One region of the Streptomyces sp. FXJ1.172 genome, then DNA from elsewhere that is predicted to be linked to it. Evidence: riboswitches for the same ligand, from Rfam matches in the RefSeq annotation. Region 1 holds a riboswitch; the other holds the start of a gene.

Region 1 (5,885 bases):
TTCGCGCAACCCCGGCGGCCTCGGCGTCCGCTGCTTCCGCGCGGCCCGGCCGTCCCGCCCCCGTCACCGCCCGTCTCACCGGCAACCGCCTGCTGAGCCTGCCCGGCGCCGGCAAGGAGGTCCGGCGCTTCACCTTCGACAGCCGCGACGGCGACATGCCCCTGGTCTACGAGGCCGGGGACGCCCTGGCCGTCCACCCGGTCAACCAGCCGGAGCTGGTGACGGAATGGCTGGCCGTCACCGGCATCGCCGCGGACGCGGCCGTACAGCTGAAGAGCGCCGGAGAGGTGGCGTTCGCCGAGGCACTGCTACGGCACCTGGACATCACGCGGGTCACCCCCGACCTGCTGCGCTTCGCCGCCGACCGCACCCGCGACCCGCGCGAGCTGCGCAAGCTGCTCCGGCCGGACAACAAGGGCGAGTTGGCGCAGTGGTCCTGGGGACGCCAAGCCGTCGACGTCGTCGCCGAGTTCGGCATCCGGGCCGGGGCGCAGGAGTGGGCCGATGTGCTGGGGCGGCTGCAACCCCGGCTGTACTCCATATCGTCCAGCCCCCTGACCGACCCCCACCTGGTCTCCCTGACGGTCTCCGTCGTCCGCTACGAGAACCTGGCCGGCCGCCCCCGCCAGGGCGTGTGCTCCCCCTTCCTCGCCGACGCCGAGCCCGGCACCCCGGTGCCGGTCCGTGTCCAGCGGGCGCCGCACTTCCGCCCGCCGGCCGACCCCGCCACCCCGGCGGTGATGGTGGGCCCCGGCACGGGCGTCGCGCCCTTCATCGGCTTCCTCGAGGACCGCCGGGCCCGCGGCCACCGCGCCCCGAACTGGCTGTTCTTCGGCGAACAGCACCGGGCGACCGACTTCTACTACGAGCAGGAGCTGGCCGCCTTCCTGAGCGAGGGCACGCTCACCCGCCTGGACACCGCCTTCTCCCGCGACCGTCGCGCCAAGGTCTACGTCCAGGACCGGATGCGCGAACACGGCCCGCTGCTGTGGTCATGGCTCCAGGACGGCGCCCACTTCTACGTCTGCGGCGACGCCTCCCGCATGGCCAAGGACGTCGACCGGGTCCTGCGCGAGATCGCCACCGTGCACGGTGGCCTGGACGAGACGGAGGCGGCCGCGTACATCAAGCAACTCGCCGCCGACAAGCGCTATGTGCGGGACGTGTACTGACGGGGGCGGCGTCACACGGACAACGCCCGCTTCGCCGCGCCTCCGTACGGGAGGCGCGGCGGCCGGCGCTGTCGCCGCGTTACGGCTTGCGGGCGAGGCCGCCGTGCTCGGCGACGATCTCCGGGGCGGACGAACCCGGCTCCGGACGCCACCGCGTGACCGACACGACGCCGGGCTCGACGAGTTCGAGGCCGTCGAAGAACGCGGTGATCTCGTCCACGGTACGCAGGTTGTACGGCACGGCGCCGCTGCTGTTGTACGCGTCCTGCGCCTGCTCGAAGACGGGGTCGATGCCGCGCGAGCCGTCGTTGACGGCCAGGTAGCTGCCCGACGGCAGGGCGTCCAGCAGCCGGGCGACGATCGAGCGGGCCTGGCCGTAGTCGGCGACGTGGCCCAGGATGTTGCTGAGGATGAGTCCGGTGGGGCGGCTGAGGTCCAGCGTGTCGGCGGCGGCCGCGAGGATGCGGTCCGGTTCCGTCACATCGGCGTCGATGTAGGCGGTGGCGCCCTCGGGGGTCGAGTAGAGCAGGGCGCGGGCGTGGGCCAGGACCATCGGGTCGTTGTCGACGTAGACGATCCGCGTCTCGGGAGCGATCCCCTGCGCGACCTCATGGGTGTTCTGCGCGGTCGGCAGGCCGGTGCCGATGTCCAGGAACTGCCGGATGCCCGCCTCGGCGACCAGATGGGTGATGCTGCGGCGCAGGAAGGCACGGCTGCCGCGGGCGATCGTGACGATGCCGGGGAAGACGGCGGTGTACGCGTCGCCCGCCGCCTCGTCGACGGGGTAGTTGTCCTTGCCGCCGAGCCAGTAGTTCCAGATCCGGGCGGAGTGCGGCACCGTCGTGTCGATCTTCTGGCGCATCGCTGCTTGGGGCGACGCCACGGGGTCGGTCATGAGTCGAGTCCATCTTTCGGCCAGGGCATGGATCGGTCACGGCACAACCTACGTCCGAACACCCGTGTCCCACCAAGCAGTTCGCGATTCCGGTCGCCCGCCAGGGACGGGAAGGCCGCCGGGGGCCACGCGCAGCTCCCTGTTGTTACTCTGTCTCTGTTCCGTAGTGTGCAGGTCAAGGGCCGGTCATGCAGGGCAAAGGCGGCGCGCGGCGGGCGTATCGTAGGTGCGGAAAAGGAAAGGCACCTCGTTCGGTGAGGCGTCTTCACGGACACAGGCCACTGATCCCACCCGTCGAGAGACGCTCCGGATCAGGACAGGTCTCCCCGGCCCAAGGGGTGACCCCAGGTGGCTTCCCCGCGAGGGGATCACGCCGTGGAGTGCCAAAGCTCTGACGAGTAGGGGTGCGCCGGACCGAACCGGTTCCGGCTGCCCTCCGCCACAGGACCGCGACACTCTCTGCGCGGCCGTGACCGGGAGGAGGCGACATGGACAGTAGTCCGGGCCATAGTCGGCCCCTCTTCGTGTTGTCCGCGCCGTCCTTCCGTGGCCCGGAGCAGCCCTTCCTTCCCTGACCCCCGCCCAGCCACCGGCCCGGCCCGACAGGCCGTGTGCCGGGCTGCGCCCTGTGCGCGCCCGGTGTGCCCGGTGCCCCGGCCCGGGGAGGACGCGCGCTGCCACGGGCCGCCCGTCGCCCCGTCACACCGGGGCAAGGGGGTGTTCATCTTGGCTGCCCACACTCTGCTCATGTCCACTTCGGCCCGGCTGCGTGACCGCCGGGTCCATCTGGAGCGCCGCGCCACCGCCTCCAAGGCTGTCCGCACCTCGCTGGTCTCCCTCGCCGGGCTGATCGGCGGCCCGGCCACCAACCAGTCGGGCGACGAGGTCGGCCGCGTCGTCGACGTCGTCGCCCGGCTCTACGGCACCGACTCCTACCCGCCGGTCACCGGGCTCATCCTGCGCATCGGCCGCCGCCACACCTTCCTTCCGGCCACCGCCGTCGGCAAGGTGCACGCCGGCCACATACGGCTGCGCACCGCCCGGGTCGACCTGCGCGACTTCGTCCGCCGCCCCGGCGAGGTCCTGCTCGCCAAGGACGTGCTCGACCATCAGCTGGTCGACGTCGACGGCGTCCAGGTCACCCGCGCCGCCGACCTGTACCTGGCACCCCTGGTCGACCAGGTCGTCCTGGTCGGGGTCGACGTCTCGCTGCCCACCCTGCTGCGCCGGCTCGGCCCGCGCCGCTGGCAGGCCCGCCCCACCCCGGAGCGGGTGCTGGACTGGCAGGCCATAGCACCCTTCGCCGAGCAGGCCACCGAGGGCCCGGCCGAGGTACGGCTGCGCGCCTCCCGGGCGGCGCTGCACCGGCTGCGCCCGGCCGACCTCGCCGACATCCTCGAAGACCTCGGCCGTGCCGAACGCCAGCAGCTGCTGGGCTGGCTGGAACCGGAGCAGGCCGCCGACGCCCTGGAGGAGATGGAGCCGGCCGAGCTGCAGAACCTGCTGCGCGAGGCCCAGCCGGAACACGCCGCCCGCCTGGTGGACGAGATGGAGCCCGACGAGGCCACCGACGCCCTGCGCGACCTCACCGGCGAGGAGCGTGAGGCCCTGCTCAGCCGGATGCCGAAGGGCGAGGCGGCGGAACTGCGCCGGCTGCTGGCCCACCGGGAGGGCACCGCGGGCGGCGCCATGACCACGCTGCTGATCACCGCCGGCCAGGACGAGACCGTCGCCGAGGTGCGCGCCCGGCTGGCCGAACAGGCCGAGCACCGCACCGAGATCGACGCCGTCGCCGTCGTGGACGGCGAGGACCGGCTGCTGTGCGACATCGCGCTGTTCGACCTGGCGGTGGCCGAGGACGCGACCCCGATCGCCGACCTGGTCGCCTGGCGCGCCCAGTTCGGCCCGCCGGACACCGTCCGCGCCGACACCTCCCTTTCCGAGGCCGCCGACCAACTGGTCGCGGCCCGCGCCTCCTCACTCCTGGTGGTCGACGACACCGACCGCCCGATCGGCCGGATCCTGGCCGACGACCTGCTCGACGCGATGCTGCCCGAACGCGGGCGGCTGCACTTCCGGAGGTTCCTGCAGTGACCCGCGACCTCGACACCGCCACCGCGGCACCGCAGGCCCCCGCGCCCGCCCGCCGGACCGGCTGGCGGCGCCTCACCATGATCGCGGCGGTCGCCGGACCCGGACTGGTCGCCGCGAACGCCGGCAACGACGCCGCCGGCATCGCCACCTACGCCTCGGCGGGCTCCCAGTTCACCTACGGCACCCTGTTCTTCATGGTGCTGGTCACCATCGCCCTGGTGATGGTGCAGGAGATGGCCGTACGCCTCGGTGCTCACACGGGCAAGGGCCTCGGCGCCCTGATCCGCGAACAGTTCAGCCTGCGCCTGACCGCGCTCGCCGTCTCCTGCCTGCTGCTCGCCAACACCGGCCTCGTCGTGTCCGAGTTCGCGGGCATCGGCGCCGCCTTCGAACTGCTCGGCGTGCCGAAGTGGGCGGTCATCCCGCCTGCCGCGGTCCTGCTGTGGGCACTGGTCCTGTTCGGCTCCTACCACTGGGCCGAACGCATCTTCCTGATCATGTCGCTGGCCTTCTTCGCCTACCCGATCGCGATGATCCTCGGCCACCCCGACTGGGGCGCGGTCGGCCACCACCTCGTCGTCCCGCACATCGAGCCGAACAAGAGCTTCATCCTGCTCGCGGTCGCGTTGATCGGTACGACGGTCAGCCCGTACATGCAGTTCTACGCCGCCGCGGGCGTCGTGGACCGGGGCGCCAAGCCCGCCGACTACCCGCTCATCCGTGCCGACGCCATCCTCGGCGCCGTCTTCGCCTGTGTCATCAGCCTGACCATCATCATCGCCACGGCCTCGGCCATCGGCGGCACCGGCCCGCTGGACTCCGCCGCCCAGGCCGCCGAGGCCCTCAAGCCGGTCGCAGGCCGCAACGCGGAGCTGCTGTTCGCGCTCGGCCTGCTCGGGGCCTCCGCCCTGGCCGGCGCCGTCGTCCCGCTCTCGGCCAGCTACGCCATAGGAGAGGCCGCCGGCGTGGAACGCTCCGTCTCCCGCAGCTTCCGTGACGCCCCCCTCTTCCTGGGCCTGTTCACCGCCCAGATCGTGCTGGGCGCCACGGTCGCGATGACCCCGGTCGACGTCATCCAGCTGCTCATCGGCACCCAGGTCCTCCAGGGTCTGATCAGCCCCATCGTGCTGGTCTACCTCCTGGTCCTGACCAACCGCCGCTCGGTCCTCGGCCCGGCCGCCAACGGCCCGCGCTACCGCGTCGCCGCCACCGCCGTGGTCGTGGGCGTCGCCGCCATGTCGACGATCCTCCTCGTCCAGACGGTCGCGGACTGGTTCGGTCTTGGCTGATCCGCGCTTTTCACCCCGGCGTGCCGTACCCCGATGCCGGGCCGCGGCACGCCGGGGACTACCGTCCCGTGGTGGACCCGAGCCGGACTCTTCCGCGCCGAGGCCCCCGTACCGAGCCGAAGGAGGACGATCCCCATGGACGGCCACGCGCTGACCGCACTGTCGGCCGGCCAGCTGCCCGAGCTGACCACAGGACGTCTGCTGTCCACCTGGCAGCTGGACGTCCCCGCGTTGCTGCTGGTCATCGCCCTGGGCGCGCTCTACGGCCGGGGTGTGGCGCGGCTGCGCCGGCGGGGCGAGCCCTGGCCGCCCGTCCGCGCAGCCGCCTTCGCGCTGCTCGGCCTGGGCGGGCTGGTGGTGGCCACGATGTCCGCGCTGGCCGTCTACGACCATGTGCTGTTCTGGCCGGCCGCCGTGCAGAACGTCCTGCTGGAC
Region 2 (5,885 bases), 940 kb from region 1:
GTTGGTCTTCGGGCCGTTCACCCACGGGCCGAGGACCTGCTTGTCGTTGCACAGCAGCAGAAGGAACACGCTCGCGGACGGCAGCAGCACACCGGCGAGGGTCTGCACGCCCTCGGTCAGCAGGCCCAGCGGCGAGCCCGGGATCAGCACGATCGTGGCCGCGGCGGCCACGAGCCCGGCGTAGACGGCATAGAAACCCTTCGCGCCGCCCACCCCCCGGTGCAGGGAGTGCTTCATGCCCAGCACGTCACCGATCGCGTACGCGGTCGACAGCGAGACGGCGAACGCGCCGATGATCGAGGCGTCCAGCAGCGCGATCGCGAACAACACCCCGGCCAGCTTGCCCGCCTTGGTCTCAAGGCCCTGCGCGACCCCGGCGGTGTCGGTGAACTGGCCGAAGCCGTGCGTCCCCGAGAACGCGGCAGCCGTGAAGCCCATCATCGCGGCAGCGCCGATGACCACGATGACGATGCCGATCCACAGGTCGGCCTTCTCGTAGCGCATGAACCGCGGGGTGATCCGCTTGTCGATCACGTACGACTGCTGGAAGAACAGCTGCCAGGGGGCGACCGTGGTCCCGACGATGCCGATGATCAGCAGCATCACCGTGGACAGTTGCCCGGAGCCACCCGGCAGATTCGGGGTGATGAAGCCGGCGGCCATCTGCGAGGCGTGCGGGTGGACCATGAAGTAGATCGGCACCAGCAGCAGCGAGGCCGCGCACAGCGTCATCGCCACCCGCTCGAAGCGGCGGAAGGATCCGGTGAACGCCGACGCGATGATGATCACGGCGGCCAGCACCACCGCCGCCGCCTTGGGCAGACCCAGATAGCCGGCGGACAGCGTGATCCCGATGAACTCGGTCACCAGAGTGAGCGCGTTCAGCAGGAACAGGTCGATGACGCTGAACGCGCCCCAGAACTTTCCGAACCGCTCCAGGATCAGCCGGGCATGGCCGACACCGGTGACCGCGCCGAGGCGGAGCACCATCTCCTGGTTGATGTAGAGCACGGGCACCAGCAGGAGCAGGGTCCACAGCAGGTGGGTGCCGTAGTTCTGGCCGGCCTGGCCGTAGGTGGCGAACGCGCCGGCGTCGTTGTCGCCGACCATCACGATCAGGCCGGGGCCGACGATCGCCAGCAGCGTCTTCAGCTTCGCCGACAGGCCGCGGCGCTCGCCGTGGTCGTCCAGGCGGATGGTGCCCAGCGCGCCGTGGATGTCGCCGATGTGCGCGTCGTCGAGTACCGCCGCGCGGGGTGCGGCGACCGTGGTCACGGTGGTGTCGGTCATGGTGGTGCCTCCCTGGTCCCCCGGTCCGGGGGAGGTCGGGGGCACGCGGCAGCCATCACCCCTGCACGCCGAATGCGCGCAGGACAGCATCACCAGCGGGCGACAGGCATGCCCGTGGATGTGGCGCGACCGAGGTGCCGCGCGGGGAGGGTGGTGGTTACCGCGTGCCGGAAGAATGCGAGGACAAGCGGGTGCGGGGCCTACTTCGGCCCGGACTACTGCATTCCATGTCTCTCGCCTCCTTCCGGCCGGAGACGCCCACCGATGGGCGTCGTCATCGACTCGGCAAGGAGCGGCCAGCCCAGAGGGCGGCTCACCCCAACTCGTCAGAGCTTTGGCACTCCACGGCGTAATCCCAGCCGTTGAACCGGGTGGGAAGCCACTTGGCCTCACCCCTTAGGCCGGGGAGAGGTGTCCTGAACCTGGGCGTCTCTCGACGTCGTGGGGTCAGTGGCCTGTGTCCGTGAAGACGCCTCACCGAACGAGGTGCCTCTTCAAACCTCCACAAGGCTACGCCCGCGCCGGGGGTGCCGCTCACCCGATTTACGGAGCCTTGACGGCACACTGACCGCATTCTCACGAAGTGCTGATGCCCCAGCGAGGATGCGTGCTTCAGCGAGTATGCGTGCTTCCTTTGCCGGTCAGGGCCGACCGTGCGCGATCTACAGTGGCACTTGGACGACACGTGCCTCGTCGGAGGAAGGGGGGACTACGGCGGCGTGAGCGACCTCGACATCCGGTACGCGCGCCGCGCTGTGCGCCATGCCGCCCGGCAGCTGGCCGAGGACGCCCCGAAACTGACCGCGGGCTCCGCGGACGCGTTTCGTGCCGGGCTCGCCACCCGCACCGCCGGCCTGCGCAGAGCCGCGCTCGCCGCCGGATCACGGGCATACCCGAGGACATCATCGCCGCGGACGGGCGCCTGCCCGTCGCCGTCGTGCATGGGTGGGTGGCGGCCAGGTTCTCGCCAGGACACTCCGGTGACAGGTGACCGTGGCGGACAACGCCGGTGACGGCCTGTCTTCGACAGCCCTCGGTCAAGGACCGGTCATGGATTAGGGAGGCGGGCGGACGCGGGCGTAGTCTTTATGCGGTTTGAACAGACACCTCGTTCGGTGAGGCGTCTTCACGGACACAGGCCACTGACCCGACGACGTCGAGAGACGCCCAGGTTCAGGACAGGTCTCCCCGGCCTAAGGGGTGACCCCAAGTGGCTTCCCTTACGGGGATCACCCCGTGGAGTGCCAGAGCTCTGACGAGTTGGGGTGTGCCGCGGTCGAACGTGCCCGGCTGTCCCTTGCCGCAAGACCGCGACGCCCTGCGCGCGGCTGTGACCGGGAGGAGGCGACATGGACAGTAGTCCGGGCCATAGTCGGCCCCTCTTCGTGTTGTCCGCGCCGTCCTTCCGCGGCCCACGGTAGCTCGTTCCTCACTGACTCATCCGGTCCGCAGCCGGTGGCCCGTCCTGCTCACCAGTTTCGACAGGCCACGTGCCGGCGTATGCCCTGGCGTGCCTGCCACCGGCCGGTCCGGGGAGGAAGAGCGCTGCAGAGGGCCGCCCGCTGCCCCGTCATGACGGGGCGAGGGGGTGTTCATCTTGGCTGTCCACACTCTGCTCATGTCCAGCACGGCTCGGTTCCGCGACCGCCGGGTCCACCTCGAACGCCGTGTCACCGCTACCAAGGCGGTGCGCACCTCCCTGGTCTCGCTGGCCGGGCTGATCGGCGGCTCGGCCACCAATCAGGCGGGCGAGGAGGTCGGCCGCGTCGTCGACGTGGTCGCCCGGCTCTACGGCACGGAGCCGTATCCGCCGGTCACCGGGCTGATCCTGCGCATCGGCCGCCGACAGACGTTCCTGGCCGCGGAGGCCATCGGCAAGGTGCAGGCAGGCCACGTACAGCTGCGCACCGCCCGCGTCGACCTGCGCGACTTCTCCCGCCGCCCCGGCGAGGTGCTGCTGGCCAAGGACATCCTCGACCACCAGCTCGTCGACGTGGACGGCGTCCAGGTCACCCGGGCCGCCGACCTGTACCTCGCGCCCCTGGTCGGCCAGGTCGTGCTGGTCGGCGTGGATGTCTCCCTGCCGACCCTGCTGCGCCGGCTCGGCCCGCGCCGCTGGCAGGCCCGGCCGACCCCGGATCGGGTACTGGACTGGCAGGCGGTGGCGCCGTTCGCCGAGCAGGCCACCGAGGGGCCGCCGGAGGTGCGGCTGCGCGCCTCCCGCGCCGCGCTGCAGCGGCTGCGCCCCGCCGAACTCGCCGACATCCTCGAAGACCTCGGCCGCAACGAACGCCAGCAGCTGCTGGGCTGGCTGGAGCCGGAGCAGGCCGCCGACGCGCTGGAGGAAATGGAACCGCACGAGCTGGAGAATCTGCTACGTGAGGCCCAGCCGGAGCACGCCGCCCGCCTGGTGGACGAGATGGAGCCCGACGAGGCCACCGACGCCCTGCGCGACCTCACCCGCGAGGAGCGCGAGGCCCTGCTGTCCCGCATGCCGAGCGGCGAGGCCGCGGAGCTGCGACGGCTGCTGACCCACCGCGAGGGCACCGCAGGCGGCGCCATGACCACCCTGCTGATCACCTCCCGCCCGGACGAGACCGTCGCCAAAGTGCGGGCACAGCTGGCCGAACAGGCCGAGCACCGCACCGAGATCGACGCGATCGCTGTCGTGGACGACAACGGCCGGCTGCTGTGTGACCTCCCCCTGTTCGACCTGGCCGTCGCCGAGGACACCACCCCGATGGCCGACCTGGTGACCTGGCGATCCCAGTTCGGCCCGCCAGCCACCGTCCGCCCCGACACCCCCCTCGGCGAGGCCGCCGACCAACTGGTCGACTCCCGCGCCACCTCACTTCTGGTGGTCGACGACACCGACCGGCCCCTCGGCCGGATCCTCGCCGACGACCTGCTCGACTACCTGCTGCCCGAGCGCGGGCGCCTGCACTTCCGGAGGTTCCTGCAGTGACCAGCGACCTGGACACCACGACGGCCACGTCCCCCGCCGCCCCTGCCACGCGGCGGCGGGGCCTGAGCCGTATCGCGATGGTCGCTGCCATCGCCGGTCCCGGCCTGGTCGCCGCGAACGCCGGCAACGACGCCGCAGGCATCGCCACCTACGCCTCCGCCGGCTCCCAATTCACCTACGGCACCCTGTTCTTCATGGTGCTGGTCACCATCGCCCTGGTCATGGTCCAGGAGATGGCCGTACGCCTCGGCGCGCACACCGGCAAGGGTCTCGGGGCGCTGATCCGCGAGCAGTTCAGCCTCCGCCTGACCGCACTAGCGGTGTTCTGTCTCCTGCTGGCCAACACGGGCCTGGTCGTCAGCGAGTTCGCGGGCATCGGCGCCGCCTTCGAACTGCTCGGCGTACCAAAGTGGGCGGTCATCCCGCCGGCCGCGATCCTGCTCTGGTCGCTGGTCCTGTTCGGCTCCTACCGGTGGGCCGAACGCATTTTCCTCATCATGTCGCTGGCCTTCTTCGCCTACCCCATCGCGATGATCCTGGGCCACCCCCAGTGGGGCGAGGTCGGCAAACACCTCGTCGTCCCGCACATCGAGCCCAACAAGAGCTTCATCCTCCTCGCGGTCGCCCTGATCGGCACGACCGTCAGCCCGTACATGCAGTTCTACGCCGCGGCGGGTGTCGTCGACCGGGGCGCCAAACCCGAGGACTACCGGCTCATCAAGCTGGATGCCGTGATCGGGGCGGTGTTCGCCTGCATCATCAGCTTGACGATCATCATCGCCACCGCCGCCGCGATCGGCGGCACCGGCCCGCTGGACTCAGCCGCTCAGGCCGCCGAAGCCCTCAAACCGGTCGCCGGCCAGAACGCCGAACTCCTCTTCGCCATGGGCCTGATCGGTGCCTCCGCGCTCGCCGGTGCCGTCGTACCGCTCTCCGCCAGCTACGCCGTCGGCGAGGCCGCCGGAGTGGAACGCTCCGTCTCCCGCAGCTTCCGCGACGCACCGCTCTTCCTGGGCCTGTTCACCGCCCAGATCGTGCTCGGCGCGGTCGTGGCCATGACCCCGGTGAACGTCATCCAGCTGCTCATCGGCACCCAGGTCCTCCAGGGCCTGATCAGCCCCATCGTGCTGGTCTATCTCCTGGTCCTCACCAACCGCCGCTCCGTGCTCGGCGCGGCGGCCAACGGCCCTCGCTACCGGATCGGCGCCACTGTCGTGGTCGTCGGCGTCGCGGCCATGTCCACCATCCTGCTCGTCCAGACCGTCCTCGGCTGGTTCGGCCTCGGCTGATCCCACCCCGAGGAACCCGCCAAGTCCGGCCGACCGGACCCAGATTGCGGCTACGGATCGGCCGGGAAAACATTCCGGGGCCGCCGCACAGGGGCCACTCGGGGGCTGACCAGGCGCAGACTGGAACTCGAGGCCGAGTACTGGCGCCTTCTGGCGGCCGGGGTGGGCAGCGTCGACGCGTGCAGGCAAGTCGGCATCGGGCGCAAGACTGGCTACCGGTGGCGGGCTGAGAACGGTGGCCTGCAACCGGACTATCTCCCGGAAGCCTCGCGCTCGGGTCGGTACTTGTCGCTGCTGGAGCGGCGGAGGATCGTCTCGTTGCGTGGCCGCGGCCTAGGAAT

The links. A riboswitch is a leader RNA that binds a small molecule or an ion and turns the genes downstream of it on or off. The one in region 1 is predicted to bind magnesium.
Region 2: linked by a shared signal. The riboswitch ahead of A6P39_RS01175 (magnesium transporter MgtE N-terminal domain-containing protein) and the one ahead of A6P39_RS05565 (magnesium transporter MgtE N-terminal domain-containing protein) in region 1 are both predicted to bind magnesium.

What each region holds. Positions count from the first base shown of each region.
Region 1 covers NZ_CP119133.2:1,152,854-1,158,738, reverse strand. The annotation lists gene A6P39_RS05575 (bifunctional nitrate reductase/sulfite reductase flavoprotein subunit alpha) at 1-1,172, shown strand, start outside; gene A6P39_RS05570 (SAM-dependent methyltransferase) at 1,252-2,067, opposite strand; M-box (ykoK) riboswitch at 2,307-2,478, shown strand; gene A6P39_RS05565 (magnesium transporter MgtE N-terminal domain-containing protein) at 2,815-4,161, shown strand; gene A6P39_RS05560 (NRAMP family divalent metal transporter) at 4,158-5,450, shown strand; gene A6P39_RS05555 (cytochrome c oxidase assembly protein) at 5,586-5,885, shown strand, end outside.
Region 2 covers NZ_CP119133.2:215,487-221,371, forward strand. The annotation lists gene A6P39_RS01170 (NRAMP family divalent metal transporter) at 1-1,290, opposite strand, end outside; M-box (ykoK) riboswitch at 1,601-1,783, opposite strand; M-box (ykoK) riboswitch at 2,391-2,562, shown strand; gene A6P39_RS01175 (magnesium transporter MgtE N-terminal domain-containing protein) at 2,909-4,255, shown strand; gene A6P39_RS01180 (NRAMP family divalent metal transporter) at 4,252-5,544, shown strand; partial or broken gene A6P39_RS01185 (IS30 family transposase) at 5,707-5,885, shown strand, end outside.